Regions from separate parts of the Streptosporangium sp. NBC_01755 genome, predicted to be linked through region 3. Evidence: riboswitches for the same ligand, from Rfam matches in the RefSeq annotation. Region 3 holds a riboswitch; each other region holds the start of a gene.

Region 1 (9,917 bases), 3.1 Mb from region 3:
CTCAAGGGCGCCGACGTCAACGGCATCGTGATCTGCTCCACCGTCCCCTCGGTGCTCAACGAGATGCGCGAGATGTGCCGCCGCTACTACGGCGACGTGACGGCGGTGATCGTCGAGCCAGGCGTCCGCACCGGGGTGCCGGTCCGGATGGACAACCCGAAGGAGGTCGGCAGCGACCGCATCGTCAACGCGCTGGCGGCCATCCAGCTGTACGGCGGGCCGTGCGTCATCGTCGACTTCGGGACCGCGACCTCCTTCGACGCCGTCTCCGCCAAGGGGGAGTACGTCGGCGCGGTGACCGCCCCCGGCATCCAGATCTCGGTGGACGCGCTCGCCGCGGCGGGGGCGCAGCTGCACAAGGTGGAGCTGGTCCGCCCCCGCTCCGTGATCGCCAAGAACACCGTCGAGGCGCTCCAGGCCGGCATCATCTACGGTTTCGCCGGTCAGGTGGACGGGATCGTCGAGCGGATGGCGGCCGAGCTCGCCACCGACCCCGACGACGTCACGGTGGTCGCCACCGGCAGCGCGGCGCCGCTGGTGGCCAGCGAGGCGCGCTCGATCGACATGCACGAGCCCTGGCTCACGCTGATCGGCCTGCGCCTGATCTACCACCGCAACGCCACCTGAGAGCGTCGTGACACCGGTGCCGCGACACACCAGGTGACGTGCACACCAGGCGACGTGACACCGGCGAGAGCGCCACGACGCCGCCCGGGAGCGTCGTGACGCCGTTGAGGGCGTGTGTCCCCGGAGAGCACTGCGGCGTCACCGAAGGCGTCGCGGTGCCGGACGGTCGGCGACCTCATGAGGTTCGCCACATCGGTACCCTTTGGAACTGTGACCGATGAAGTGACCAACCCCGCCGAGGATCTGCCCGAGCAGATGCGCGTGCGCCGGGAGAAGCTCGACCGTCTCCGCTCCGAGGGCGTCGACCCCTACCCGGTGAACTTCCCGCGCACCGCGACCAACGCCGAGATCCGCCAGAAATACGCCGATCTCTCCGCTGACACCGCGACGGGCGACAAGGTGGGTGTCACCGGTCGGGTGATGCTGTCCAGGACCGGCGGCAAACTCTGCTTCGCCACCATCCGCGACGGCTCCGGCGACCTCCAGGTCATGATCTCCCTGGACAGGGTAGGCGAGGAGTCCCTGGCCTCGTGGAAGCGCGACGTCGACCTCGGCGACCACGTGGGCATCGAGGGTGAGGTCATCACCTCCCGGAGGGGTGAGCTGTCCATCCTCGCCGACCGCTGGGCGATCACTTCGAAGTGTCTGCGCCCGCTGCCGGAGAAGCACGCCGGGCTCACCGACCCCGAGGCGCGGGTCCGCCAGCGCTACGTCGACCTCATCGTCAACGACGAGGCCAGGAAGCTGGCCTACACCCGCAGCGCCGTGGTGCGGGCCGTCCGCGACTTCTGGCACGAGGAAGGTTACCTGGAGGTCGAGACGCCGATGCTCCAGCCGATTCACGGTGGAGCCACGGCCCGGCCTTTCAAGACCCACATCAACGCCTACGACATGGAGCTCTACCTCCGCATCGCGATCGAGCTCTACCTCAAGCGGCTCGTGGTCGGCGGTATCGAGAAGGTCTTCGAGATCAACCGCAACTTCCGCAACGAGGGCGCGGACTCCACGCACAATCCCGAGTTCACGATGCTTGAGGCCTACGGCACGTATCTCGACTACAACGACATGGCCGACCTGACCCAGCGGATGATCCAGAAGGCGGTCGTGGCGGCTCTCGGTCACTCCGTGGTCGTCCACCAGGGGCAGGAGATCGACCTCGGACTGGCGAAGTGGCCGCGGATCACCCTCTACGGGTCGGTCTCGGAGGCACTGGGCGAGGAGATCACCACCGCGACGCCCCTGGAGTACGTACGCAAGCTTGCGGACGCGCGGGAGATCCACTGGGACCCCAAGTGGGGCCAGGGCAAGCTCGTCCAGGAGATCTTCGAGGCGCTCGTCGAGCACACGCTCATCCAGCCCACGTTCGTCATGGACTATCCGGTGGAGACCTCCCCGCTGACCCGCCAGCACCGCGACAACCCGCTCCTCACCGAGAAGTGGGACCTGATCGGGTTCGGCACCGAGCTCGGCACCGCCTACTCGGAGCTGGTCGACCCCGTCGAGCAGCGCCGCCGTCTCACCGAGCAGTCTCTGCTCGCCGCAGGCGGGGACGCCGAGGCCATGCAGCTTGACGAGGACTTCCTCACCGCACTGGAATATGCGATGCCGCCCACCGGCGGCATGGGGCTCGGCATCGACCGCCTCATCATGGCCTTCACCGGCAAGAACATTCGCGAGACCATCCTGTTCCCGCTGGTCAAGCCGACCGGCTGAGCCTGACGGGCAGCGCCGCCGGGCCGTGTGGGACGAAGTCCCGGTCCGGTGGCGCGATCGTTTCCGCCAGGCGGTGCCGGCCAGGGCCGGACGACGGCCTGGGCAGACGACGGCCTGGGCGGTGCTCAAGGTCGAGCCGGTCGGGCTCGGCGAGCACCCTCGAATCCCGGTCGACGGTACCGGGCAACCGCCCTCACCGCTTCGCCCTCACCACCTCGCGATCACCACCTTGCGATCACCGCTTCGCGCCCCCCAGGGCTCCGTGTCGGCGCGCGTGGGCGTGAGCACGGCGCGTGAGCACGGCGCGTGAGCACGGCGCGTGAGCACGGCGCGTGAGCAAGGCCTGGGCGTCAGCAGGGCCGGAAACCGCAGTCCGTGCTCACGCTCCCTCATGCGATTTCGGACGATTTTCTGCATAGCGCAGAAACTACCTTTTAAGCATGTCCAATATTGGGCAACGCCCAGTCGTCGCCATCCGATACTTCGCGAATGCCGCAAAGGTCATCTCGTAGGCTTCCCATTTCAGAGTTTTCCGCGAGGTGTCGTCAAGGCGCCAGGCGGCGTGGCCGTCGAAGAGTGCCAGGAAGAGAGCGGTTTTCCCGGGAAAACGGGTGACTCGCTTCCGTCGAGGATCCCGCCCCGCGGGTGCGCGTCGTCGCGACGGTTCCGGTGAAACCTTGTTCTGCCAGGACCTCTGTCGTCGCAGCTAGGGGGTGCCTACGGGCTCGTGCCGGGACTCGGTCGTGACTTAACCCCAAAGGCACTGACATATCATGAGTACTTCACGTATCGCCTACTATGTCAATAGTGGGCGCGCGCTATGAAGAGTAGAACTTGACGACCTTTGAACAAGGCGTTTACCGTTCCTGGCGGACGGTATTCATTTCCGGCGTCTGGGCGCCCGGTTTCCAGAGTGGGGGGAGTGACTCTTGATGGCATATCCAGAAGTGGATTCTCGCCATGGCGACAGCCCCCTGGGCATGAGCGATATCGGTCTCAGTGACGACGACCTCGTGCTGCTGGCTGAGCTCGCCAAGGGCGTCACCGTCGACAGGGTGGGCCGCCGCCTCGATATCAGCGGCCGGACCGTCAGGCGCAGGCTCAGGGGCATCTGCGACCGTATCGGTGTCGCCACGGCGATCGAGGCCGTGGCCTGGGCGGCCCGCCGCCGCCTGATCTAGGCCCTTGGATCTTCTGTCACCGCGGGTCGCGGTGGGCGTCTCGCCGCGTCGTCGTCGGTCACCGTCCCCGCGAGGCCCCGCCTGACCGGTCCTCGCCACGGCGGGATCCGCGGCACAGGACCCGGTGCGGGTTCTCACGTCCACGGAGTCCGGCGGCTCGCGACCTGTGAGGTCCGGTTCGGAGGCTCAGTCGGCGATTCGCACCCCGCCGGCGAAGGGCCGGTTGTCGATCGTGGCGATGTGGACGACGTCACCCGTCTGGGGCGCGTGGACCATCAGGCCCGCACCGATGTAGATCCCGACGTGGTGCAGGTCGCTGTAGAAGAAGACCAGGTCGCCTGGGCGCAGCTCGTTTTTGGAGATGTGGGTGCCCGCGGTCCACTGGTTGCCGGTGTAGTGCGGCAGGCTGATGCCGACCTTCTGGTAGGCCCACATGACCAGCCCGGAGCAGTCGAAGGAGTTGGGGCCCTCGGCGCCCCAGACGTACGGCTTGAGTTGCTGGGTGAGTGCCCAGCGGGCCGCCTCCGCCGCCTTTCCGCTGCCGACGATGGGCACGCCGACCTTCACCCGGGCTCCCCTGTTGCTGACGGCTCTGGTGCGCACCTCGCTGAACAGGTCGCTCTCGACCCGCGCGACCAGCCGCTCGATCTTGCTGCGCTTGCCTTCGATCTCCTCCAGAAGCGCCTTGACCTCTGAGGTCCTCGCCTTGGCGCCGGCCTGCGCCTGCTCGGCGGCCTCGATCGCCCGGCCGACCTGGGCGACCTCCTCACTCTGCTGCTGCTGGAGGGCGTAGTTGGTGGTGGCCTGGTCGAGAAAGGTGTCGGGGTCGGTCGCCTGGGTGAAGACGAGTCCGGAGTTCAGGCCGCCGGACATGTAGTTGCTCTGAGCGAGGAGGGTCGCCTTGATGCGCCGGGCCGCAAGTTCCGACTCGCTCGTCGCGAGGGTCTTCTTGGCGCTTTCCGCGGCTCGCTGGGCCTGCTTGAGCCTGACCCGCTCGCCGTTGTACTGCTCGGCGAGCGTGCCGATCTCCTCGTGCAGTTTCTCGGCCTGCTTGGCCAGTTGCCGGAGGCTGGGCTCCGGGTCCGCCGTGGCCGAGACCAGGGGGGTGCCGAGGGTCATGGTGGCGAATACCAGGCCGATGACCGCCATGCGGCGGCTCCGCCTCCGCGACGCGCGTTCTCGATGGCGGGCGTCGCCCCCCGCGTGCTTTCCTGCACGGTCGCGCGTGCGCTTCACCAACAGGCTCCTCTCTCGGCCGCCTACCGGGTTAGCTGACGGGTTCGGGCCGGAGGCAGCCCTACCGGGTGCGCCGGTGGCACTCGGATTCACCCCGAAGGACGTGGTGGGTCCCCGGTTCCCCGGGACGGGGGATTCGGCGGGTCAGGCTTTTTGCATCTCTGACATCGAGCACGGAGATTAGTGCACTCCTGGTTCCTGCTCAACCAGAACTGCGAACTTAGTGGAGGTTCCGCAACTTAAATGTCACGGAAAGATCACATGCCAATATGATCAACATGGCCATTACGCTGCCTTTGCCTTCCTTGAGGCGGGTGTGTCGCAGGTCTTCCCAGGTCCGGGACCGTGCCAAAGATGAGCTGGGACACATTAGAGGTGTCGCACGCTCAGCGTGGTAAACCGACTACCAAGGGTCATGTGATGACCTCGGGGCGAGTGTTAAGGATGAGCCGTAATTGAAGACTGAAGAGGACGTACGCTGATCGGTCATGGAGCAGCTTGCGGAGCATTCTCCCGGACCGTTCGCGAGTCCCCAGAAGGAAGGGGGGCGACGAGCCGGATCCGAGGGAGAGGAGCGGGGGTCGCCCGCCCCCGGCGCCACCTTGGTGGTCACGGTCCGCCGTGCCCGCACCCCGGACGTCCGCGCCATCAGGCGGCTCGTCGACACCTACGGTGGAGCCGGCCCGCGCCTGCTGGAGAAGGCCACCGTCACCCTGTACGAGGATGTCCAGGAGTTCTGGGTCGCAACCGACGCTGAAGGGTTGATCCTCGGTTGCGGGGCTCTTCACGTTCTCTGGGAGGATCTGGCTGAAATTCGGACCGTTGCCGTCGATCCGACCCTCAGGGGGATGGGAATCGGCCACCGGATCGTCTCTGTGCTCATCCGCACGGCCGCCGAGTTGGGTCTGCGCAGGGTCTTCTGCCTGACCTTCGAGGTCGACTTCTTCGCTCGGCACGGATTCCAGGAGATCCAGGGCACGCCCGTCGCCCCTGAGGTCTACGCCGAACTTCTCGCCTCCTATGACGAGGGCGTCGCGGAGTTCCTCGACCTGGAGCACGTCAAGCCCAACACCTTGGGAAACACCCGAATGCTGCTGCACCTGACACGTGAGCCCGACTCTGATGACTTTAGAGCTGACTGACTGGAAAGATGACTGTTGATTCCTATGTCGATACCTTGTGCAGCAGCAAGCATGTGCGTCTGACATTTGCCACATGCGTAGTCTAAGTGAGGTGACGCGGTGAGCAACGGACAGCCGCCGTATCCGCAGGATGATCCCGAGCGCAGTCGCACACCTTCGGGACAGCCGGATTACGGACAGCACAACCCGGGACGGGCCCCTGGCGAACTCGACCCCGACGTGACGGTCATGGGCTATCGGTCTGAGGTATCACAGCCGAACACCGGTCCCGGGCAGACTCAGCCCGGCTATGGCCAGCAGGACTACGGGCAGCAGCCTGGTTACGGCCAGCAGGGGTACGGGCAGCAGCAGCCGTACGGCCAGCAGGGCGGGTATGGCGGTCAGCAGGGCGGGACGGGCGCGTACGGTCAGCAGCCCGGCTACGGTCAGCAGGCGTCCCAAGAGCAGCAGGGGTACGGGCAGCAGCAGCCCGCGTACGGTCAGCAGGGCGGGACGGGCGCGTACGGTCAGCAGCCCGGCTACGGTCAGCAGCCGGGTTATGGTCAGCAGCAGCCCGCGTACGGACAGCAGGCGTCTCAAGAGCAGCAGGGGTACGGGCAGCAGCAGCCCGCGTACGGTCAGCAGCCGGGCTACGGTCAGCAGCCCGACTACGGTCAGCAGCCGGGCTACGGTCAGCAGCCCGACTACGGTCAGCAGCCGGGATATGGCCAGCAGCAGCCCGCGTACGGACAGCAGCAGTACGGCCAGCAACCGGGTTACGGTCAGCCCTACGGCGGTCCCCCCGGTGCTCCCGCTCCGCTCGCCGAGTGGTGGCAGCGCCTGGTGGCGCGGATCATCGACGGGATCATTCTGGCGATCCCGGCGGTGATCATCAGCACGGTGCTGACCGCCATGCTCGTGACGTCTTCCGGTTTCAACCTCGAGACGGGTGTCATCACGGAGGGGAGCGGCGTCTTCCTCGCGACTCTGCTCATCTCCCTGGTCAGCGCGGCGCTCTACTTCGCCTACGAGTTCTTCATGATCAGTAGGGGTGGGCAGACCGTCGGCAAGATGGTCATGGGCATCAAGATCGTGCCCGTCGGCAGCACGCTGTCTCCGGGCGGCCTCAGCTCCAACGTCGCGATCAAGCGCACCGGTGTGTTCTTCGGCCCGCAGTTCCTGAGCTGGATCCCCTTCGTGGGTTTGATCGCCAACATCTTCAGCCTTGTGAACACGCTGTGGCTGCTGTGGGACAGGCCCCTGTGGCAGGCGCTGCACGACAAGGCGGCCGGGACGGTCGTCGTCAAGATCAAGTAGTTCCGGGTAAATCGGGGCCGGCGGTTGAACCGCCGGCCCCGATTTCGTGCCCGGACCAGAAAAACGAGGGTCGTTAGGGGTGGGTAACCGCCTCGGGCGCGGAAGCCATGGAAGCGCAAAAATCATTTGCCATGCCATGGGCGGTGCGGGGGGACTTATGACCAGGCTCCGGCGGGCTCGGCGGAATATTCGTGTTTGAGGCCGGACAAGGGGCTCAGGAGAGCCCGCAAGCCGCTATGAGACGGCAATGCCGGATCTGCCCCCGTCGAGGGTTCGCACACCAGTCATCGAATGGCCGGACCCGCCCGCCTCCCGCATCCCCGGTGACGGCCCGCGGGTTTCTCTCCTTACCCCTTCCGCCGCGCGTTCAGGACGGCCGCTGAAGGTCTTCTCACGGAGCCGGATCAAGGGGGTGTGATGTTGCCTGGGTTGTCCTGGGGAGCCATCGTCTTTGGTGGTTATACGGCCTACGACTATGTACTCCGTGCCAGAGTGGGTCGTACTCTTGGTAAGAAAGCGTTGAAGATCCGTCTTGTTCTACGGGCTTGCGTCGCATCGGCTGCCGCCTGGGTGATGAAGCGAGCCGCGCTCCATCGGGGTGTTCTGCCGACGGCGGACATTCTCGCGATGAACCCGCCCGCAGCGACCTCCGGTTCCGTGACAAGGCGCCGTTCATCCCGACGGGCAGGCTCCCCTACCAGGAGCTTCGACCCTCCAAGGCCGGTGGCGCGGTGACCGGAGACCGGACGGGCATTGGTATTTCGAAGACAACGATGATCACTTGATCGTCCTGTCGGTTTTTCCCTGCGGCTTTACGACTGCAACCGGTAAGGCGGCTGGAGAGAAGCATTAGGCTGGCGAGTGACGGGCCTGGTCGCCCCTGCTGACGTGTGTTGCCGCCCGGTGGCGCTATGGTCGTCTGTGGGCGGTTCCAGACTGATCGGGTGGGCAGCCGCGTGGCTCGGGAGTCGTCGCCCAATTTCCATGGTCTCCAGAAAGCCACCTACGGTACGGAGCGAGGACGAATGTACGACGTATTGTCCGCGTTGATACCTCCGGCGGTCGTCGGCGGAGCCTTCATCTACGGAGTCGTCAAGCTACTTCGGAGTGAAGCCGCCGGTCGTCGGCCAAAACAGTCCGACCCGGTCGAGTCGCAGAACAGCTGATCCACCGGAGCGCCGACTGAGCTTCTCGGTTGCCTGTGAGAATCGCCGGGCTCCTGGAATTGCCGCTCTTCGATCGCGGGTATATGTTTAGCTTGCGAATGAAACAATACTCCGCGAAAGGATTGTGTAGATGGCCAAGCAGATCCAGGAGATTCTCATCGACGACCTCGATGGGGGCGAGGCCAATGAGACTGTCGCCTTCGCGATTGACGGCACCAGCTATGAGATTGACCTGAGTGACGTTAACGCGAAGAAGCTCCGCGACTCCCTGTCGCCTTTCGTGCAGAGCGCCCGTCGTTCCAGCGCGCTGGCACCCCGCCGCCGTCGTGCGGGCGGAGCGCGGGCGCTCACGCGAGAGAAGAGCGCCGACATCCGGGCATGGGCGAAGTCCCACGGCCTCAATGTCAGTGAGCGCGGTCGAATCGCTTCCTCGGTCGTCGAGCAGTACGAGGCGGCTCACTAGATCGGTCCAGCCGATCAGGTGAATCATGCGGTTATGGCGGTCACGGTGGGGTCCGGTGGCGGCCATGACCGCATGATGCGTTTGACTGGTCGACAAACGTCGTTCGCTTGCGGCGTAGCGGGAACATCCTGCCCCCCGTAAGTAGTTGGATGGAGGGTGAACGCCCTGCTCTCGGGGAACGTCTTCTGCATAGAGCGGTCGCCGGGTCGGGGCTACCATGCGGGATGACAGGGCCCGGATATCCCGGACCTGCCTGACCGCTCTGTGAGGAGCGACGAGATGTTCGAGAGGTTCACCGACCGCGCACGGCGGGTTGTCGTCCTGGCCCAAGAAGAGGCCCGGATGCTCAACCACAACTACATCGGTACGGAGCACATTCTTCTTGGCTTGATCCATGAGGGTGAAGGCGTTGCCGCCAAGGCTCTGGAGAGCCTCGGCATCAGTCTTGAAGGTGTGCGTCAGCAGGTCGAGGAGATCATCGGCCAGGGGCAGTCCGCGCCGTCGGGGCACATTCCGTTCACCCCGCGTGCCAAGAAAGTCCTTGAGCTGTCCCTGCGCGAGGCGCTGCAGCTGGGTCACAACTACATCGGTACCGAGCACATCCTGCTCGGTCTCATCCGTGAGGGTGAGGGGGTGGCCGCTCAGGTGCTGGTGAAGCTGGGCGCCGATCTCAACCGGGTCCGCCAGCAGGTCATCCAGCTGCTCCACGGCTACCAGGGCAAGGAGCCGACCGCCGCCGGCGGTCCGGCCGAGGCCGCTCCGTCGACCTCTCTGGTGCTGGACCAGTTCGGCCGTAACCTGACCCAGGCCGCCCGCGAGGGCAAGCTCGATCCGGTCATCGGCCGGGAGAAGGAGATCGAGCGGGTCATGCAGGTCCTGTCCCGCAGGACCAAGAACAATCCGGTCCTGGTGGGTGAGCCCGGCGTCGGCAAGACCGCCGTCGTGGAGGGCCTGTCGCAGAAGATCGTCAAGGGCGAGGTGCCCGAGACGCTCAAGGACAAGCAGCTCTACACCCTGGACCTGGGGGCCCTGGTGGCGGGTTCGCGCTACCGCGGTGACTTCGAGGAGCGCCTGAAGAAGGTCCTCAAGGAGA
Region 2 (9,917 bases), 2.2 Mb from region 3:
GGTCTCCGACCTGCGCCGAAGGCTGCACGAAGCCCGGGAGCGGGCCAGGGCGGCCGAGGCGCGTGCCGCCGACGCCTGGGAGGCGGCCGAGGAGGCGAAGGCCGCCGCGCTCTCGGCGGGGGGCACCGTGGAGAGCGAGCTGCGCCGCCTGCGTGAGCGGCTGGCCGACGCCGAGCGTCAGCTGGAGTCGACACGCAGGGCGGCCCGTGAGGGCCGCAGCGTGGAGGACACCAAGGTCCGCATGCTGCTCGACGCCCTGCAGGACGCCGCCGCGGGGCTTCGCAGGGAGCTCGCCCTGCCCTCCGGCATCCACCGTCCCGCCGACTCGGTGGCCTCGGTGGCGCCGGGCAGGCAAGGTGTCCAGGCGGTTCCCGCGCGGGCGCTCGCCGACGACGACCCCGCACTGCTCGACCAGTTGCTCGCGCTGCCGCAGATCCACCTGATCGTCGACGGCTACAACGTGACCAAGACCGGTTACGGCACGTTCACCCTCGCCGACCAGCGCAATCGCCTTCTCACCGGCCTCGGCGCGCTCTATGCGCAGACCCGTACCGAGCTGACCTGCGTTTTCGACGGAGCCGAGTTGAACGGTCCGGTTCCCGTGTCGGCGCCCAGGGGGGTGCGCGTGATGTTCAGCGCCCCGGGGCAGATCGCCGACGACCTGATCCGCCAGCTGGTCCGCGCCGAGCCCACGGGACGCGCGGTGGCGGTGGTCTCCTCGGATCGAGAGGTGGCCGAGTCGGTCCGCAGGATGGGCGCCCGGCCGGTCCCCTCGCTGCTTCTTCTGAAACGTCTGGGCCGGGCGTAAACCTTTCCTGCCCGTGGCGCATCGGATCATCCGGGAGGTTTGATTCGATGAAGAAGATCATAGTGCTCGCCCTCACCGTCCTCGCCGTGGGTGCGACCGTCACCACACCCGCGGCGGCCGCGACGGCCGCCATTCCCAAGGGCTTCCTGCTGTACGAGAAGGACGCCGCGAAGAAGGACGACGACCCCGAGACCAACTGGAAGGTCGGCAACTCGGCGAAGGCCGGGCTGGCCGTCAACCCGTGCGGCAAGGCCACGCTGGCCAGGGCCGGCAGGGTGGTCGCGCGGACGGTGACCTTCACCGGTGTCCCGGACTTCATGAAGGTCGAGCAGGTGATTCTGTACCGCTCGAAGGCGGCTGCCGCCGGAGCCGTCGCCCAGGTGCGCTCCGCCCTGACCGCCTGCCGCTCCAACACCGACGCGGGCTCCGCCTACCGCTACGCCTCCTCGCGCCTGACCGGGCTCGGAGACGAGGCGCTGAAGGTCTCCGGGCAGGTCTACTACGGAGGGAAGGCCGGGGTCGGCGGTGAGCGGAGCGTGCTGGTCAGGAAGGGCAACGCGGTCCTGGTCTACCTCTGGGCCGGAGAGTACTCCAAGCCCGCGCAGAGCGACTGGGCCACCCAGTTGCGCGACGCCAGAAAGATGACCGGCAAGATCTGCGGCATCGCCGGTTGCTGAGACGTCGCCGGCTGCTGACCGGGTGATCCCGGCGCTCGCCCGGGATACCGGAGCTGCCACCTGCGGCTGTAGAGCAAAGCATGCGAAAAGGTGATCTAAACCTTACTTGTTCTGTACTATTCGCCGCAGGTCTGTGCAGTCTGGAGGCGTTGACGTGGCCGTGGCTGGTGTGCCGGTTGGACTGATTCGGATACCGGTGGCGGCCGGGCTCGCCCTCGCACTGCTGATGCTGCCGGTGGGCGGAGCGTCCGCGGAGCCGAAGCCGACACTCGCGCAGGCCAAGAAGAAGCTGGAGAAGCTCAACGAGCAGGCCGATCAGGTCGTCGAGAAGTACAACCAGGCCTCGGAGAAGTGGAAGCGGGCCAGGAAGAAGTACATGACGCTGACCGGCGAACTCGCCCGCCAGAGCGAGCAGGTCGCCGGGCTGCGCAAGGAGCTCGTCACGATGGCGGTCAGCACCTACCAGGTCGGTGCGATCAACGGCTGGGAAGGCATGATCTACCAGTCCGACCCCGGCGCGCTGCTGAGCGGCCTGGCCGCGGTCGACCAGATGTCGGCTTCCCGCGCCCAGTCGCTGGGCGCCTTCGACACGGCCACCAAGACGCTGCGGATCAACAGGAACCTGGCCAAGGGTGCGCTGAGCGAGGCCGACGAGACGCGCGACGAGCTGGCCAGGGAGAAGGCCAAGGCCGACAAGATGGTCAGGGTCCAGACGAAGCTCCTGCGCGAACTCAACGTCTTCAAGGCGGGCGACCCGGACAGCACCGGAATCCAGTACACCGGCCCCGCCTCGGGCAACGCCCGCGCCGCGCTGCAGTTCGCCTTCGCGCAGGTCGGCAAGCCCTACCAGTACGGTGGCACGGGCCCCGGCGGCTGGGACTGCTCCGGCCTCCTCCAGGCCGCCTGGCGCAGCGGGGGAGTCAGCCTGCCGCGGACCACCTGGGAGCAGTGGAGCTGGGGCGCGAGCCGCAAGGTCTCACTGAACGACCTCCAGCCGGGCGACCTCATCTTCAGCGAGGGCCTGGGGCACGTCAGCATGTACGCGGGCAACGGCCGGATCGTGCACGCCCCGCAGACCGGCGACGTCGTCAAGGTCGTCCCGCTGTCGGCCTACGGCCGTCGTCTCGCCGGAGCCGTCCGCCCCTGACGCACGGTGCGGGGTCCTGCCCCGCCGGCCGTGTACCCGACGCCGGCCGTGTACCCGGTGCCTCGCACCGGGTACGGCACCTTCCGCCGGCTCCTCGAAGCGATGCTCGACGCCGCCGGGTTCGAGATTCGTCGAGGCGGACTTCGGAGAGTCGATCACGGCGCCCGCACGTGCGTCCGGCGCCGACCCGCCTGCCGGCGACCGCAGCTGCGGGGCCTCTCACTAGATCACCCGATAATCCGGCAAGTGTGATGAATATTACAGAAATCACGATTTATCAGGTGTGATGTCAGAAGTGTGACGAGAGTCATATCTCGATAGCATAAATGGCTATTAAGCAGGGATAACGGTAAGATCAAGAAGACTTATCGATCTTCCTGCTCGGTGAATGCTTTGCCAAAAATTGAAGAATCGGGGTAACTTCTGGCATTGCGACGTTCAAGCCAGGTCGTCGCGGTGAATGTCGGTCTTCGGGCCGGTTTCTCGATAGAAATCCAACCGGCCGCCGTGCCCCTGCCGGGGGCGGACCTCATTACGGCGGCCCGCCGAATCCATACAGCCAGGAGGTATGGAACCGGGGACCCAAAAGGCCCGACACATCGTGGCCAGGGGGTGAATCGGCGCATTTGTGCCGTAGGGCATCTTCCAAGCCCGAACCCGTCAGCTAACCCGGTAGGCATCAGTGGAAGCACCAAGGAGAAATCCTGTCTACCACCCCGTTTAACACCCGTCTGTCGCGCCTTTTCCGCCTTTCCCTCGGCGGCATCGCCCTCACCCTGACCGCCTCAGCCGGAGCGGTCACCCTGGGATCCACGGCGGCCGGGGCGATGACGGACAGCACCCCTGAGATCCTGGTCAACACCGCGGCCGGCGTCTCCGAGCAGGTCGAGAGCACGAAGAGTACCGACACCCGGGCCGTGAACAAGACCAAGGCCGACGCCAATGTGAAGACCAAGATGAGCAGGGCGGCCCTGCAGAAGACTCGGGCCCGCAAGGCCGTCTCGGCGGCCAAGAAGCAGGTCGGTGATCCGTACCGGTGGGGCGCCTCCGGTCCGGGCGCGTTCGACTGCTCAGGGCTCGTCAAATACGCCTGGCGCAAGGCGGGCGTGTCCATCCCCCGGATCACGCACAGCCAGTACCGGGCGATCAGGAAGAAGGTCTCGTGGAGCCGACTGCGCCCCGGTGACCTGATGTTCTTCAGTGGAAAGGGCCACGTCGGCATGTACGTCGGCGAGGGCAGGATGGTCCACTCGCCGAGCAGCGGCAAGACGGTCCGGATCGTGAAGCTGAAGGGGTACTACAGGTCCTCCTTCGCCGGAGCGGTCCGGCCCGGAGCCTGAGCAGGGCGCAGCGGCCCCGTCCATGTCAACAGGGACGGGGCCGCTCCGTTTCCCGGCGAAGGTCGCGAGCGCGTGGCCGCGATGCGGGGCAGCCCGGTTCCGTGCTTCCTGGTTCCGTGCTTCCTGGTTCTGTGCTTCCGGCAAGGTGCGGTGCGATACCGGTCGAGTAACATCGACTCGCTATGTCCGTCCCGAAGGGGCGCCGCGCCGTGCTCGCCGGGATGCTGGCGCTGATGAGCGTCGGCCCGTTCGCCGGGACGGGACCTCTCCTGGCCGGAGCCGGGCCGCTCCCGCGCGACTCCCGGGACCCTCGGCACCTTTCCGCCCCCCACGATCCTCCCCGCGACGTCGGAGAACTCCCCGGCGACCTTCGTGACCTGTGGCCCGGCGCCGCCGTCGTCGTCCGGAGCGAGCACTCCCTCGTGATCGGTCACGGCGTCGCGCCCGCCGTCCTGCGGGACCTGGCCGCCAGGGCCGACCGGGCCCGCCGCGCGGTCGCGGCGATCTGGGGGCCGGTCCGGGCGGTGATCCTTTTTCCCGCCACCGATGCCGAGGCCGCGGTGCTCGCCGGGGCCGGGAGCACACACGGCCTGGCCGCGCTGGCGACCGCGGATCGGGTGATCGTCCTGCCCTCCGGCTACGCGAGGCTCACCACGGCCGGAAGGGACGTGGTGATCACGCACGAGCTCGTTCACGTGGCCACCGGCGCGACCCGTGGCGGCCGGGTGCCGACGTGGCTGTCGGAGGGCTTCGCCGACTACGTGGGTTACCGCGACGCCGGGATCTCCGTACGGAAGGCCGCCGCCGAGCTGGCCGCCGAGGTACGGGCCGGAGTCCTGCCCGCCCGTCTTCCCGGTCCCGCGGACTTCGCCCCCGGTGCCCCGCGGCTCGCGCAGGCATACGAGGAGGCCTGGCTCGCCTGCCGGTTCATCGCGGAGCGCTTCGGCGAGAAGGCCCTGGTGAGGCTCTACGGTGGCGATGTCGCCGGCACGCTCGGCCTGTCGCCGGCCGAACTCACCGAGGCGTGGCGCGACTACCTCGGAAAGGAACTCGCCTGACATTCTTGTGCCCTCCCCGTGATCAGGGGGCGGGGCTCCACGCTGGAGGTGTTTGATGACGCTGAGCACGAAGGACGCGCCCTCGGATGTGCGGCCGGCGGGGTGGGCGCTGGCCGTGCTGGGGGTGGTCACGCTGGCGGTCGTGGCGTTCACCACGCCCTGGCGGGCGCTGAGCAAGCGGGCCCCGGTCGTCGTCCCCGATCCGGCACGCGACTTCACCGCCGAGCAGATCGCCAGGTCCGAGGCGTTCGACAAGCTGGTCAGCGTACCGGGTTACCTCTCCCTCGGCCTGACGCTGGTGGTGGCGGGGGTGCTGGTGGGCACCCCGCTGGGCGCGCGGCTCGTCGGCCGGCTGCGGGGACCGTGGTGGTTGCGGGCGCTGCTCGGCGTGCTGGCGCTGTCGGTGGCCGTCGCGATGCTGCGCTGGCCGCTGGGGATGTGGTCGGAGACCTATCTGCGCGACTTCGGGCTGTCCACCCAGACCTGGCCGACCTGGACCGTCGACCGGATCAAGAGCCTGGGCGTCGGCACCGCGCTGACAGCGATCATGGTTCTGGCGGTGGTCGCGCTGGCGCGGCGCTACCGGCGCTGGTGGATCCCCGCGGCGGCCGGCGCGTTCGCGCTGACAGTGGCGGCCTCCTTCGCCTACCCGGTGCTCATCGAGCCGATCTTCAACGACTTCAGGCCGATGGAGGCCGGACGGCTCCGCGACGACCTGCTCGCCATGGCCGCCAGGGACGGCGTGCCGGTCGAGAACGTGCTCGTCGCCGACGCCTCCCGGCGGACCACCGCGCTCAACGCCTATGTCTCCGGATTTGGCGCGACCCGCAGGATCGTCGTCTACGACACGCTGCTCCGGGCGCCCGCCGACGAGGTCGAGCTGGTGGTCGCGCACGAGCTTGGTCACGCCAAGGCGGGTGACGTGCTCTCCGGTACGCTCGTCGGCGGTCTGGGCGCGGCGTTCGGGGCGTGCCTGCTCTACGTGGTGACCTCGGCGGGGGCCGTGCGGCGCCGCGCGGGGATCTCCTCCGTGGGCGACCCGAGGGCGGTGGGCCTGGTCATGGGGTTGCTCAGCCTGGCCACGGTGCTGTCAGGGCCGGCCCAGAACCTGGTGAGCAGGCACATCGAGGCTCGTGCGGACGTCCACGCGCTGGACCTGACCAGGGATCCGGCGACGTTCGTCGCCATGCAGAAACGGCTGGCGGTCACCAACATTTCGGATTTATCGCCTGATCTTATGGAATACGTGCTCTATGCCTCGCATCCCACCGCGCCGCAGCGCATCGCCCTGGCGCGCTCCTGGGCCCGGCTGAACGGTCTCTCCGAGCCGTGAGGCGCACGCTGGTGGTCACGAACGACTTCCCGCCCCGTGCCGGGGGGATCCAGTCGTTCGTGTACGGTCTCATCGCCCGACGCCCGCCCGGCTCGATCGTCGTCTACGCCTCCCGGTGGCCCGGTAGCGAGGACTTCGATCTGCGGCAGCCGTACCCCGTGGTGCGGCATCCCACCTCGCTGATGCTGCCCACCCCCGCCGTCGCCCGCCGGGCGGCCGGACTGGTCACCGAGTTCGGATGCGAGACGGTGGTCTTCGGGGCGGCGGCGCCGCTCGGGCTGCTCGCGCCCAGGGTGCGCGAGGCCGGGGCCCGCCGCGTCGTCATGGTCACCCACGGCCACGAGGCGGGCTGGACGGCGCTCCCGATCGGCCGCCGGGTGCTCGCCAGGATCGGCGCGAACGCCGACGTGGTCACCTACCTGGGGGAGTACACCCGGCAGCGGCTGGCCAGGGTGATACCCGAGGGCAAGCTGGTGCGGCTCACACCCGGCGTCGACACCGAGGTGTTCGCGCCCGAGACGGGGAGAGGGCCGGTGCGCGCGGCGCTCGGACTGGGGAATCGGCCGGTGGTGGTCTGCCTGTCCAGGCTGGTGCCGCGCAAGGGCCAGGACGCGCTCCTGCGAGCCTGGCCAGGCGTGCTGCGGGACGTTCCCGACGGGATCCTCCTGATCGTCGGTGGTGGCCCGTACCGCAGGACCCTGGAGCGACTGGCCAGGCCGATGGGCGGCTCGGTCCAGATCACCGGCCCCGTGCCGGAGGCGGCGCTGCCCGGCTACCTGGCGGCGGGCGACGTGTTCGCCATGCCGTGCCGCACCCGCCTGGGCGGTCTGGACGTGGAGGGGCTCGGCATCGTCTACCTGGAGGCCTCCGCCAGCGGGCTGCCCGTGGTGGCAGGCTCCTCGGGCGGCGCCCCCGACGCCGTGCTGCACGGGCAGACCGGCCTGGTCGTCGACGGCACCCGCCCGGACGAGGTCACGGCGACCCTGGTCGACCTGCTCAAGGACCCGGCCGGAGCGCGTGCCATGGGTGAACGCGGGCGCGAGTGGGTCGCGCGCGAGTGGAGCTGGGAACTCGCCGCATCCCGCTTCGCCCGTGTTCTGGAGTCCGCGGAGACCGTCTGACCGGGCACCTCCCCTTGGATCCTCTGGCCTGTCGCGGACGGCCACCGCGGCGCGCGGCGGCTCCCTCCTCCGCTCCTCGCCGCGGCGGGATCCGCGAGGCGTGGTCTAGCCGTAGAGGGACTCGACCTGCTTGGCGAAGTCACGCATCACGATGGCGCGCTTGACCTTCAGGGTCGGGGTGAGGTGCCCGCTCTCCTCGCTGATGTCGATGTCGAGCACCGTGAACTTCTTGATCTGCTCGGCCTTGGAGACGAACTTGTTGGCGTTGTCCACGGCCTTCTGCACCTCGGCGACGATGGCCGGGTCGGAACTGAGGGCGGTGAGGTCCGCGTCCGTCCTGCCGTTGGCGGCCTTCCACTGCTCCAGGGCCTCGGCGTCGAGCGTGATGAGCGCCGCGACGAACGGCCTGTCGTCGCCGACCACCATCGCCTGGCTGATCAGCGGGTGGGCGCGGATGTGGTCCTCCATCGGGGCCGGGGCGACGTTCTTGCCCGCGGCGGTGACGATGATCTCCTTCTGGCGGCCGGTGATGCGCAGGTAGCCGTCCCCGTCCAGCTCGCCGACGTCGCCGGTGTGGAACCAGCCGTCCTTGTCGATCGCCACGGCGGTGGCCTCGTCGTTGTTCCAGTAGCCCTCGAAGACGTGGCGGCCCTTGACGAGCACCTCGCCGTGCTCGCCGATGCCGATGGTGACGCCGGGGAACGGCTTGCCGACGGTGCCGATCTTGTTGGCCCCCGGCAGGTTGACCGAGGAGGGCGCCGAGGTCTCGGTGAGGCCCCAGCCCTCAAGCACCTCGATGCCCACGCCGCGGAAGAAGTGGCCGAGCCGCTCGCCCAGGGCGGAGCCACCGGACACGGCCGCCGTCAGCCTGCCGCCGGTCGCGGCGCGCAGCTTGCCGTAGACGAGCTTGTCGAACAGGGCGTGCTTGAGCTTCAGCCCCAGTCCCGCGCCACCCGTGGACTCCGCCCTGCTCCAGGCTACGGCGGTCTCCGCCGCGGCGTGGAAGATCTTCCCCTTGCCGTCGGCGGTGGCCTTCTGCTCTGCGGCGTTGTAGACCTTCTCGAACACGCGGGGCACGCCCAGCAGGAACGTGGGCTTGAAAACCTGCAGGTCGGGGCCGACGTTCTTCATGTTGGGGGTGTGCGCGAGGATCGTGCCCGTCTCGATCAGCACGATCTCGATGATGCGGGCGAAGACGTGCGCGAGCGGCAGGAAGAGCAGCGCCGCCCTGTCGTTCACCGTGAAGAGGCGCTCCAGTGGACCCTGCGCGACGTTCCTGGCGGTGAACAGCAGGTTGTCATGGGTCAGGCGGCAGCCCTTGGGCCTGCCGGTGGTGCCCGAGGTGTAGACGATGGTGGCCAGGTCGGCGATGCCGCGGCTGGACCTGCGCTCGGCGAGCGTGTCGTCGGTGACCTCGGCGCCGAGCATGGTCAGCTCGTCCAGGGCGCCGCCCTCGATGTGCCAGACGTCCTTGAGGCCGGGCAGCTCGGCGATACCCTCGCGGACCGTCTCCTCGTGCGAGTCCAGCTCGACGAACACGGCCTTCGCGCCGCTGTCGGAGATGATCCAGGTCGACTGGTCGGCCGAGGAGGACTCGTAGATCGGTACGCCGACCGCGCCGGCGGCCCAGATCGCGTAGTCGATCACGGTCCACTCGTAGCGGGTGCGCGACATCAGCGCCACCCGGTCACCGGGTTCGACGCCGGCCGCGATCAGGCCCTTGGCCACTCCGGCGACCTGGTCGCGGAACTCACGGGCGGTGACGGCGGCCCAGTCGTCGCCGACCTTGCGGCGCAGGGCGACGGCGCCCGGCTCCTCTTCGGCACGCCGGAACACCGTGTCGGTCAGGTTGGCGGAGGTGGGGACATCCACCAGCACGGGGACGCTGTACTCGCGCACGGATCACTCCTGGAGACGCACGGATCGATGAACTGCCTGGAAGCTATCGCGATAAGTTACGCCTGAGTAAATTCGTCACCCAGGCGTTATCAAGGGCGATTTCACCGTATCAACTGCCCTCGCCTGGAGCCGCTGACCGCGCCGTCGTGTGAAGTTTGTTACTTATGCCGGTATTTGCAGGTGATTAGGATGTCCGGCATGCGGGTTCATGTCGTCAGCGACGTACACGGGAGAGCCGACGCACTGGCCCGCGCGGGAGACGGCGCCGACGCCCTGATCTGCCTGGGCGACCTGATCCTGTTCGTCGACTACGACGACCACTCCCAGGGAATCTTCGCCGAGCTCTTCGGGGCGGAGCGGGCTGCGGAGTTCATCGCGCTCAGGACCGCCAAGCGGTTCGACGAGGCGCGGGCGATGTCCTCGGCGCTGTGGGCTTCGCTGGAGGGCGGCCCGCGAGAGCACATCGAGCGCTCCGTCAGGCGGCAGTACGGTGAGATCTTCGCCGCGATGCCGACCCCCGCCTACCTCACCTAC
Region 3 (9,917 bases):
GTCTCGATCGAGACGCCCCTGGCCGAGAGCAGGACCCGCAGGGAGGTGACCGCGGTGGACGGCAGGCTCAGCACCCGCTGCCCGGCGGCCAGCCCGCGCAGAGTGATCTCGGCGGGGATCCCACCGTCGTAGACGGTGATGCCGGGCTGCTCCCCGACACCGGCGAGATCGTGGGGGTCCTCCCTGCGGTGCGGGAAGTAGGCCACCGGCCCGGCCGAGCCGAGAGCGGCCAGCCAGCCGAGGTAGTGGTCTCGATGGATCAGGCCGTTGCGGACCAGCGAGGTGCCGAGGACGACCGTGCGCTCCTCGGGACGTGGCCTGCGCAGCGGTTGTGACCGCAGCCAGGCGAAGTCGTGGGTGACCAGCTCGGCCCCTCCCGCCCGTACGGCCTTCGCCAGGTCCACGGGGACGGGCAGCGCTGTGAAGATCGACAACCGCCCCGAGCGGGCGGCGGCGCGCAACCTGAGTCCGGCCGCCGCACCGAGGACGGTTCTGAACCGTCCCGCCTTTCCCCTGGCTCTCAGCAGGGGCGTACCCGCGTGGCCGACGAGCAGCTCCAGGAGCCTGATGGTGGCCAGCCCGTCGTCGACGATCACGATCCGGCCGGGGAGCCCGGTGAGCCAGCGGAGCTGGACCTTGCCGGAGAAGGCGTCGCCCACCGCCCAGGTCGCGCCCCGGCGCGGCCTGGGCATGTCCGGCCGCGCGGCGGTGAGCTCCAGGCCCGGCGGCAGGGTGAGGCGGCCGAGCTCACGTCCCGTCACGGCCAGGGGGCGTAGCCTCGCCCTGGGCACGAGGTGGCTGCGGGCGCCGAGCAGCCCTGCGTGGTGGGCCTCCACGGCGCAGAGCATCTGCAGCGGGGATTCCACCCAGGCGATGGCCGAACCCTGCTCCCGCGCGTGGTCTCGACCGTCCTCCACGCCGGGTAATGACCCGTTCACGACTGACCCAAGCTAACCCGGTGGCCTTAAGCGCCTGGGAACTGCGGGTGAACAGCCGCCCACGCGCGTCCGTCATGATCGTCTTCGGGGCGAGGCCGTCTTCGGGGCAGCACCCTGTCGCCGGACCATGTTCGAGCCTCCCGAGGGGGAGGGACGCAGCCTCTCCGCACTTTTTACCATCGAATACTTGTTCAAGAAAAAGTCGACCCGTCCCCTCCTACCCATGGGCCCCCGATCATGCCGTAGCACCCCGGGACAGGCGGTCCACCGGCGGGTACCACACGCCCGGAGCACCGGAAAAACAGGGGATCCCGCCCATGACGGCGCGGCGACCCCAGCCGACGCGACCGGCCGGGAACGGGCGCGATCCACCCCCTTCCCCGACCAAGCGACTTCCCGCCCCAACCCCTCAAATCTGACGTTTTACCAAGTCAGAGCAATGTGTCCTACTTGTAATCGTCTGCCCGGGTGACGTACGTTCGTCCTGTTCATGGCAAATGTCTGGGTCTGTATAGGTCTACGCATTGCCGTCACATTGCCCGACCGCGCTCCACCTGGGCGGAACCCCCGCCCGCGGTGAGCACGGCCGCCGAATCCGCGAGGTCTGCGGAACCGGGGAACCACGTTCCTGGGGTGAATCAGCGCGTTCTCGCGCCGTAGGGCACTTCCCAGCCCGAACCCGTCAGCTAACCCGGTAGGCGGCATGGAAGCGAAGCAAGGAGTCGAACCCCAGTATGACCAAGAACCGCCTCACCCCCACCCTCAGCGCCCCCCGCGTGGTGAGCGCCCTCCTGGGCGCCTGCGTCGTCCTGGCGACCGGCTCCGTGGGCTCCGCCGCCCTGGCCGACAGCCACACCGCCCTGAACGCGCCGCCCGCCGACGCGAAGGTCTCCGATGCCTCGCAGAACAGGCTCGCGAGCACCCCGCTCGAGACCGCGGCCGAGAGGCTGCCCAAGGTCTCCGCCGCGCAGGTCCTGGACCTCGCCTCCAAGCAGATCGGCGTCCACGAGAACGCCCAGGGCGGCGGGACCAAGTTCCACTCGTGGTACATGTCCTCCCCGCGCGCCCAGGAGACCGTCGCCCGCGACGGCGGCACCCTGCGCGGCTACGCCAACGCCCCTTGGTGCGCGATGTTCGTCTCCTGGGTCGGCGAGATGGCCGGCATCCGGCCCACGATGGGCTGGGACGCCTACACCGTCACCCACGCCAAGTGGTTCAAGGAGAACAAGCACTGGGGCACCACCCCCACCCCCGGCGCCGTCGTCTACTTCGACTGGGCCGGTAGCAAGAGCATTGACGGCATCGACCATGTCGGCTTCGTGAAGAAGGACAACGGAGACGGCACGATCACCACGATCGAGGGCAATACCGGCAACGGCAACGTCGAGCAGCGCATCCGGCCCGTCTCCCAGGTCGTCGGCTACGGCTACCCCGTCTACTCCAACTGATCCACACCCGCCGCCCGCACCATCCCCCATGGGGCGGGCACCCGGCCCCCGCCGGTGAACGCGGGCCGATCCGCACTCGTCCAGGGGCTCCGCTCGCTCGCGCGGAGCCCCTGACGGCGTTCCCCCGGCCGCCTTCGCGACTCCTTCGCTTGAAGCGCTCCCCACGGATGAATCCGGGGGATTCCAGCCGTCCCAACCGTGCGGCTCTGCGCATGGTCGCGATGCTGTTGCTTGGCGGTTCACCTTCCGGCCCCGTTTACGGGGGTTTCCACGCCCCAGCCCACGATCCCGTTCCGGGTGACGTGGGCTCCGCCCTCCCGGCGGTGAGTAATGGCCAAGGTTGCGAGCTTGGTTATCGCTCACGCGTTCGACCGCGACTGACTGTACCAGCGCGTGGTGCGCTGCCGCAGCAGGTTCCGGACCAGCCCGAGCAGGGACGGTTCCGAACTGCTCGGCGGTCAGGCCTATTTCACGGCCAGGGTCCGACGCCGGTACCGGCGGCACCGGCGGGACGGCCGCCGCGCACCCACCCGGTCGCCGCGCCTCCCGCTCCCGCTTCCGCGAGCAGCCAGTGCACCTCACCCAGGTGGTAGAGGGCTACCGCCGGAGCGCCGTGGACATTGTCCACGATCGGGGTGAGTCCGAGACGCCTGGCGGCGGCTGCCATCATCTCGGCCATCGTGGACGTGCCGGTATGCAGGTAGACCATGTTGTGGCTGGGACCGAGCCCGGCGACGAGAATGCCCATGCGCCACAGGGCGATGGCCGCGTCGTCGTCGGTGGCGGTGCCCGGGACGCGCGGGTCGAACTGCCGCCGGGCGTCGCGCCACGCGTTGGTCAACGCCCGCAGGACCCTACGGTGTAGTGTTCTGGGCACCTCGACGCGCACGGCCGGCGACCGCTTGAAGCCGGTGTCGCCGGCGTCGGCCTGGGTGACGATGGCCCAGGCCAGCCCTGACAGCAGCCGGGCGATCCGTGCCGCCACCGCCTCGCTGCGCGTCTCCACGACGGGAAGATGACGCGACGCTGTGGCGGGTGTCCCCCCGCCGGTGTTCCCGGGTCCGGCAGGGCGCAGATGTTGCCAGGCGAGCGCCGCCTCCAGCATGCCGTACCCGCCGATCGGAGCCTCCGCGAGGGCGCGGTGGACGTTGCCGCTCGCGCAGTCGTGGCGTCCGGCGGACGGTGACCTCGTGAGGGGGGGCGACGCGGTCGGGCCGGGGATCCGATAAGCGATCGGGGTGCTTGTCATGATCTCTGATCTCCTGTGCGGTCAGTTTCCGGGGATCGGCCTGTCGTCGGCGACGATCCGGCCGCCGCGGACCCGATAGGCCCACACCGTGACCGAGGATCTGGCGAGCTCGCCGTCGCCGTTGAATCGGATCTTCGTAGTGATACCGGCGCCGGAGTGGCCGTCGACAAACTCCTCCATGTCAGAGCGTCGCGTCCTGCCTGCGTCGATGCCCCGAAGGAAGACGGTGGCGGCGTCGTAGGCCTCCGCGCTGTAGGTGCCCGGGTCGTGGTCGAAACGGATCCGGTAGCGCCGGGCGAACCCGGGATCCTCCTCCGGCGGCCGGCACGGGCAGGTGAGAACCGCACCCTCGGCGGCCTTGGCCCCCGCCGTGCGGACGAATCCGTCGTCCTTGACCGCGTCGCCCGAGACGAAGACGGCGCTCACGCCCGCGTCGCGCAGCTCGCGCAGGAGCCGGCCGGCCTGGGTGTAGTAACCGCCGAAGAAGATCACGTCGGGGGCTGCCGATTCGACCTCGGAGACCGCGCTGCGGAAGTCGACCGCATTCGGCTGAACCGAGGCGCTCTGCACCACCAGCGAGCCAAGTTCCTTCATGACCAACTCGCTGAGGCCGCGCCCGTAGGGGCTCATGTCGTCGATGACGAACACCTTCCGCGCGAGCAGCCTCTCCTTGATGTACCGGCCGACCGCCGGTCCCTGCGCGGCGTCGCTGCCCAGGATGCGATGGAAGGTCGATCGCCCCCAGCGGCTGAGGCCGGGGTCGGTGGCCGCCGGGGTGATGGTGCTGACCCCGCCCTGGTTCAGGATCGGGTTGGCGGCGTGCGACTCGCCGGAGAACGCCGGCCCGACGACACCGATGATCGCGGGGTCGGCGACGACCTGCTGAGCGAGTTCGGGCGCCTGCTTCGGATCACCCTGGGTGTCGAAGTCGACGAGCCCGACGGGGCAGGCCGGATTGCGGGCGTTGTGCTGTTCGACGGCGAGCAGCGCGCCTTCGCGCATGTTGCGCCCGAGGTTCATGGACTCGCCGGTGAGTGGCCCGAAGAAGGCGACACGCAGGCCACAGCGCCCCGGATCCGGGACGCGCCCCCCGATGTCGGCGCACCCCGGCACGGCTGCCAGCAGCGCCGCCGCGGCGAAGGCGGTCAACCGGCGGGCGCTGCGCATCGATCGCCTCCAGGCGTCTAGGCCGTCCAGCCGCCGCCTGGCGGATGCCACAGCGTACGGGGGCGTTCCGCGTCGCGGTCACCCGACATGAATTCTGCGATGATGATCATGAGGATTCGATGAAGATCCGGTGAAGGGCGAGATGGACCACGGAAACGGGAACCGATCCGATCTCCGGAGGAGAGGTTCGTCAGGAGCCTTCATGCGAGTTCCGCGATGCCCTGTGATCACGCGCGGTGACCGGGCGGCTGAACGCTCGGACGCCCCCGGCCCGCTCCGCACGCGGCTGGTTGAACTTCCCCGGCAGGTCGCCACCCTCGTCTTGAACTTCCCCGGCAGGTCGCTACCCTCGTCCCATGCGTGTGATCGTCGTCGAGGATGATCCCGACGTGCGTGGTGTCGTCGTCTCCGGGCTGCGTTCGGCCGGCTTCGCCGTCGACGAGGCGGCCAACTGGAGCCAGGCCGACCTCAGCATGAGCGTCAACGACTACGACTGCCTGATCCTCGACCGGATGCTCCCGGAAGGCGACTCGGCCGACGAGCTCCACCGGCGCCGTCAGGCCGGCATGGCCATACCAGCGATCATGCTGACCGCGCTCGACGACATCAGCAACCGGGTGGCAGGCCTGGAGGCCGGCGCCGACGACTATCTGACCAAGCCGTTCTCCACCGACGAACTGGTCTTGCGGGTGCGCGCCCTGTGCCGGCGCCGCACCACGATGGTCCCGCCGATCCTGCGCGTCGGTGACGTCACACTCGACGTGGCCCGCCGGGAGGTCCGCCGTGCCGGGGTGCTGCAAACCCTCACGCCCAAGGAGTTCGCGGTCCTTGAGATCCTGATGACCCACCAACCGGCCGTCGTCACCCGTACCGAGCTCATCGAGCACTGCTGGGACGAGCGGGCCGACCCGGCGTCCAATGTGGTGGACGTCGTCGTCAACCAGCTGAGACGCAAGCTCGGTGAGCCTGCCGTGATCTTCACTATGCGGGGTACCGGTTACCGGGCCGGGCCCGTGCGGCTGTGAACCCGCTACGTCTTCGCGGCCCCGGTCCCGGCGGCAGGGGGCAGAAGGGGGCGCAGCCGACGCACCTGCAGACGACCGGGCGCCTCAACGGGCTTCGGATCCGCCTGGCCCTGCTGCTGACAGCTCTCAATGTGATGGGTCTGGCCGGCATGGGAACCGTCGCGATGGTCGTCGACCAGCAGCAGCGCGACGGTCTCGTCAAGGCGGAGCTGGAGCGCACCGCCCGGACCGCGAAAGCCCTGCTGTACTACGAGTCCGGCGCGCTGCGGCTGGACCGCCTCTTCGCCGATCCGGCGTCGAAGGGCCCGACCGCGGTGCACGTGTACGAAGGTACCCGCACCGACGTCCGCCTCGTCTTCGCGTATCCGTCGAGCCTGCCGGTGATCGCGCCAGAGGTTCTGCGCGGCCTCGCCCGGCCCGTCTGGCAGGGGCGCGGCGAGCTCGCCGCGACCGTCACCAGCGTGGGGCGTCGTTCACGGTTGCTCGCGGTCCCGTTCTCGCACGCCGTCACCGGAGTGGTGTCGGGCACCATCGTGGTCGCGGTCGATCTTGAGCCCGTTCAGCGGGCCCATCGGCGGCTGGGGTGGATCCTGTTCATCGGAGGAGCGGTGTTCACACTCCTGGCCGGCTTCGGCGGGCATCTGCTGGCCCGGCGGGGCACCCGGCCGGCTGTCGAGGCGCTGGGCCAGCAGGAGCGGTTCGTCGCCGACGCGGCGCATGAGCTGCGCACCCCTCTGACGGTCATCCGGGCACTGTCGGAGGCCGCGATCAAAGATCCCGGCCAGCAGTCTCAGGCGTTGCGGCAGGTTTTGCGCTCCACCGAACGGCTTGCCGACTCGGTTGAGGCGCTGCTCATGCGGGCGCGTCTCGTCGCCGGGCTGCGAGAGCTCCAGCGGCAGCCGTTCCGCCTCGACCAGCTGGCCGAAGAGGTGGTGACCGAGACCGTGCAGCCGCCGCACACGGCGGCGGTGTCGGTCTCGCCCACGGTGGCGAGCGGTGACCCGACCCTGGTCCGCATCGCCATCCGCAATCTGGTCCACAACGCCGTCCGGCATGGCCGGACCGGTGCCGAACCCGCGACGATCACCCTCGTCGTCACCGCCGGCATGGTTATGATCAAGGATGCCGGTCCGGGTCCGGGTCCGGACGGCCGACCGGCGCAGCGTTTCCGGAGCGATGCGGCGGACGGCACCGGCCTGGGTCTGACCATCGCACTATGGGTGGCGGAGCTGCACGGTGGGGCGCTGCGGCTTCATCCGGCGCCCGGAGGGGGCACTGCCGCGATCATGACCCTGCCCGACGAGCCTCCGCCTGACAGGCGATGACGCTCACCGCGGTGTCGTGGCGAGGCAGCGTCAGGGAGTGGAGCGGCCGGCTCTGGCTCCGGCGGGTGAGATGGCGAACCAGCCGTTCCGGCCGTGCCCGCTGGTGTCACCCGGCATGCGATCACCGCTGTAACCGTACAGCGGCCACCCCGAGAGGGTGAGCTGCTCGGTGCGGTCGGGCCTGATGACCCTGCCGATCTTTCCCCGGTCTATGCCGACGATCCGCAGCCTCCCGATGTCGCTGACCGGCATCGGGCGCCAGATCTCGGCGCACTCGTCGACGCAGGCCGAACGTGACGGGCTCGCGTCGTCGGCGTCACTACGGTAGAGGACGTATCCCTGGACGTCGATGACGATGAGGCCGCTGAGTCGCTGCGAGTTGACAGCGAACAGGCCGGGGCCGGGCGCGGCGCTGGGGCTCGACATTCTGGTCAGCTCCGTGTCGGGTCGGAGCGCTCCGCCGTCAGTGGTGCAGCCCGCCACCATCAGGGCGGCGGCGGGTCCCGCCAGGAGCGCCGCCCACCGTGAACGTCGACTCATGGGCATAGTTTGCCTGGACAGCCCGCCGGATGCCTCCCCGCCGCCGTGGTACTCGATGAGATCTTCCTTGCCGGAGACCTTTCGGCGACCGACAACTCGCTTACCCGGCCGTTTCGCCGCCTGGATTGACGCCCTCCCATGGCTCGAAAGCCGGGGATTCCAGCACCCGACCTGATGGTCGGGTCTGTCGGTTCGCGGTTCACCCTTCAACGTCTTGGATAAGCCTAGCGGGTTTCACCGAACACCGGACCGGGGGCGGAGGCCCTCGACCGGAGCTCGGCGGGCTGTCCGCCGCTCCCCGGCGGGCCTCCGCACGGACACGAAATGCCCTGACTGTATATCCGTGAGATGGGAGCGCTCCCAACTGCCCCAATGAAGGGGTATATCCCTACTTCATGCCGATAATCCCACCTAAAACGATCAGATGTAACGGTTGAGTTTCGGCATATTGACGTTCCGGTTGCCCGTCGCCCACTCCTCGTGGGAGCGCTCCCAAAACATATTGAGGAACCACCGCACCGCGAGGCCGTGTTTGTCGGGGAGCGGCCCGCGGTGTCACCTCCCAATGATTCGGGCGACCACCTGAGAGGGGTCCGGAAATGTTGAACAACAAGCGGCACGGCACGCTCGCCGCCGTAGCGGTCATGGCGGCCACCGCCCTGGCCATCACCTCGTGCGGTTCCAGCGAGCCCGCCAAGCCCGCGGCGGGCGACGGCGGCGCCACCGCCGCGGCCGAGCCGGTGACCATCACCGTGCACACCTTCGGCGGCGGCGAGAACTTCGGCTACGACAAGGCCGTGGAGACCTGGAACGCGGCACACCCCGACATCCAGGTCAAGTAGAAGATCTACGCCCAGAGCTCGGATCGGGCGCCGCCACCGGCCAGCCGCCACGGCCCGATCGGTGCGGACGCGGCGCCGAGGAAAAGACCGCGCCCGCTGTTCTCTTAGGCGGCATCTCGTGCCAGAATTTCATGGGGTGATGAATTATGGCTCGGAACACATGCGTGATCGCCGGGGGCGGACCCGCCGGGGCGATGCTCGCACTACTGCTGGCCAGAGCCGGCGTCGAGGTGACGCTCCTGGAGAAGCACGGCGACTTCCTGCGCGACTTCAGGGGCGACACCATCCACCCGTCGACCCTCCAGATTCTCGACGAGCTGGGCCTGGCCGAGGAATTCCACCGGCTCCCGCACCGCAAGGCGTACGGAATGGAGATCCAGACCGACGACGCCACGGTGCCGATCGCTGACCTATCAGGACTTAAAGGCAAATATCAGTACATCGCCTTCGTGCCGCAGTGGGAGTTCCTCAACCTGCTGACCAGTGCCGCCGCCAGGTATCCGAACTTCCACCTCCGCATGGAGGCCGAGGTCCGCGGGGTGATCCGCGAGGGCGACGCGGTGCGCGGGGTGCGCTATCGGGACGCCTCGGGTGAGCACGAGTTGCGCGCGACGCTCACCGTCGCCGCCGACGGCCGCCACTCGGACGTGCGCCGGTCCGCCGGACTCGTCCCCTTGGAGCACGGTGCCCCGATGGACGTGGTCTGGTTCCGGCTGCCGCGCGAGCCCACCGACTCCGACTCGACGTTCCTGCGGCTGTCGGCGGGCCACCTGATGGTGTCGATCAACCGCGAGACCTACTGGCAGCTCGCCTACGTGATCCCCAAGGGCGGCTTCGAGGAACTGCGCTCGGCGGGGATAGCGGCGCTGCGCGAGCCGGTCGCCAGGCTCCTGCCCTCCCTGGCGGACCGGGTCGAGCTGCTGTCCGGCTTTGAGGACGTCAGCGTGCTGTCGGTCGCGCTCAACCGGCTGCGCCGCTGGCACCGGCCGGGACTGCTGGTCATCGGTGACGCCGCGCACGCCATGTCCCCTGTCTTCGGCGTCGGCATCAACCTGGCCGTGCAGGACGCGGTCGCCGCCGCGAACCTGCTGGCCGGACCGCTCGCCGCCGGGGCCGAGATTCCCGAATCGCTGCTCGCAGGGGTCCAGCGGCGGCGCACCCCGCCCACCGTGATCACCCAGTTCGCCCAGCGCGTTGTCCAGAACCGGCTGATCCGGCCGGCGCTGACCGAGCGCAGCCGCCCGGTGCGGCTGCCGCGCGACATCTCCCGCCTTCCCCTGATGGGCCCGCTGGCCAGGCGCTTCATCGGCCTGGGCGTCCTGCCCGAACACGTCGCCGATCCCGCGGGATCTCACCAGGCATGAAGGCCTTCTCACCATGTGG

The links. Region 3 has a riboswitch for cyclic di-AMP ahead of OG884_RS00470 (CHAP domain-containing protein). Riboswitches for the same ligand answer to the same signal wherever they lie in the genome.
Region 1: linked by a shared signal. The riboswitch ahead of OG884_RS14950 (C40 family peptidase) and the one ahead of OG884_RS00470 (CHAP domain-containing protein) in region 3 are both predicted to bind cyclic di-AMP.
Region 2: linked by a shared signal. The riboswitch ahead of OG884_RS29115 (C40 family peptidase) and the one ahead of OG884_RS00470 (CHAP domain-containing protein) in region 3 are both predicted to bind cyclic di-AMP.

The regions. Positions count from the first base shown of each region.
Region 1 covers NZ_CP109131.1:3,249,945-3,259,861, reverse strand. The annotation lists gene OG884_RS14965 (type III pantothenate kinase) at 1-627, shown strand, start outside; gene lysX (bifunctional lysylphosphatidylglycerol synthetase/lysine--tRNA ligase LysX) at 805-2,340, shown strand; gene OG884_RS14955 (LuxR C-terminal-related transcriptional regulator) at 3,321-3,521, shown strand; gene OG884_RS14950 (C40 family peptidase) at 3,708-4,757, opposite strand; cyclic di-AMP (ydaO/yuaA leader) riboswitch at 4,763-4,909, opposite strand; gene OG884_RS14945 (amino-acid N-acetyltransferase) at 5,246-5,899, shown strand; gene OG884_RS14940 (hypothetical protein) at 6,149-6,649, opposite strand; partial or broken gene OG884_RS14935 (RDD family protein) at 6,713-7,195, shown strand; gene OG884_RS14930 (histone-like nucleoid-structuring protein Lsr2) at 8,492-8,824, shown strand; gene OG884_RS14925 (ATP-dependent Clp protease ATP-binding subunit) at 9,104-9,917, shown strand, end outside.
Region 2 covers NZ_CP109131.1:6,113,170-6,123,086, forward strand. The annotation lists gene OG884_RS29100 (NYN domain-containing protein) at 1-808, shown strand, start outside; gene OG884_RS29105 (hypothetical protein) at 856-1,485, shown strand; gene OG884_RS29110 (C40 family peptidase) at 1,655-2,632, shown strand; cyclic di-AMP (ydaO/yuaA leader) riboswitch at 3,166-3,326, shown strand; gene OG884_RS29115 (C40 family peptidase) at 3,460-3,972, shown strand; gene OG884_RS29120 (hypothetical protein) at 4,155-5,030, shown strand; gene OG884_RS29125 (M48 family metallopeptidase) at 5,086-6,363, shown strand; gene OG884_RS29130 (glycosyltransferase family 4 protein) at 6,360-7,484, shown strand; gene OG884_RS29135 (AMP-dependent synthetase/ligase) at 7,590-9,383, opposite strand; gene OG884_RS29140 (metallophosphoesterase family protein) at 9,582-9,917, shown strand, end outside.
Region 3 covers NZ_CP109131.1:127,016-136,932, forward strand. The annotation lists gene OG884_RS00465 (hypothetical protein) at 1-938, opposite strand, end outside; cyclic di-AMP (ydaO/yuaA leader) riboswitch at 1,516-1,654, shown strand; gene OG884_RS00470 (CHAP domain-containing protein) at 1,673-2,386, shown strand; gene OG884_RS00475 (hypothetical protein) at 2,856-3,635, opposite strand; gene OG884_RS00480 (branched-chain amino acid ABC transporter substrate-binding protein) at 3,657-4,802, opposite strand; gene OG884_RS00485 (response regulator transcription factor) at 5,159-5,827, shown strand; gene OG884_RS00490 (sensor histidine kinase) at 5,824-7,152, shown strand; gene OG884_RS00495 (hypothetical protein) at 7,183-7,692, opposite strand; gene OG884_RS00500 (hypothetical protein) at 8,292-8,534, shown strand; gene OG884_RS00505 (FAD-dependent oxidoreductase) at 8,681-9,898, shown strand.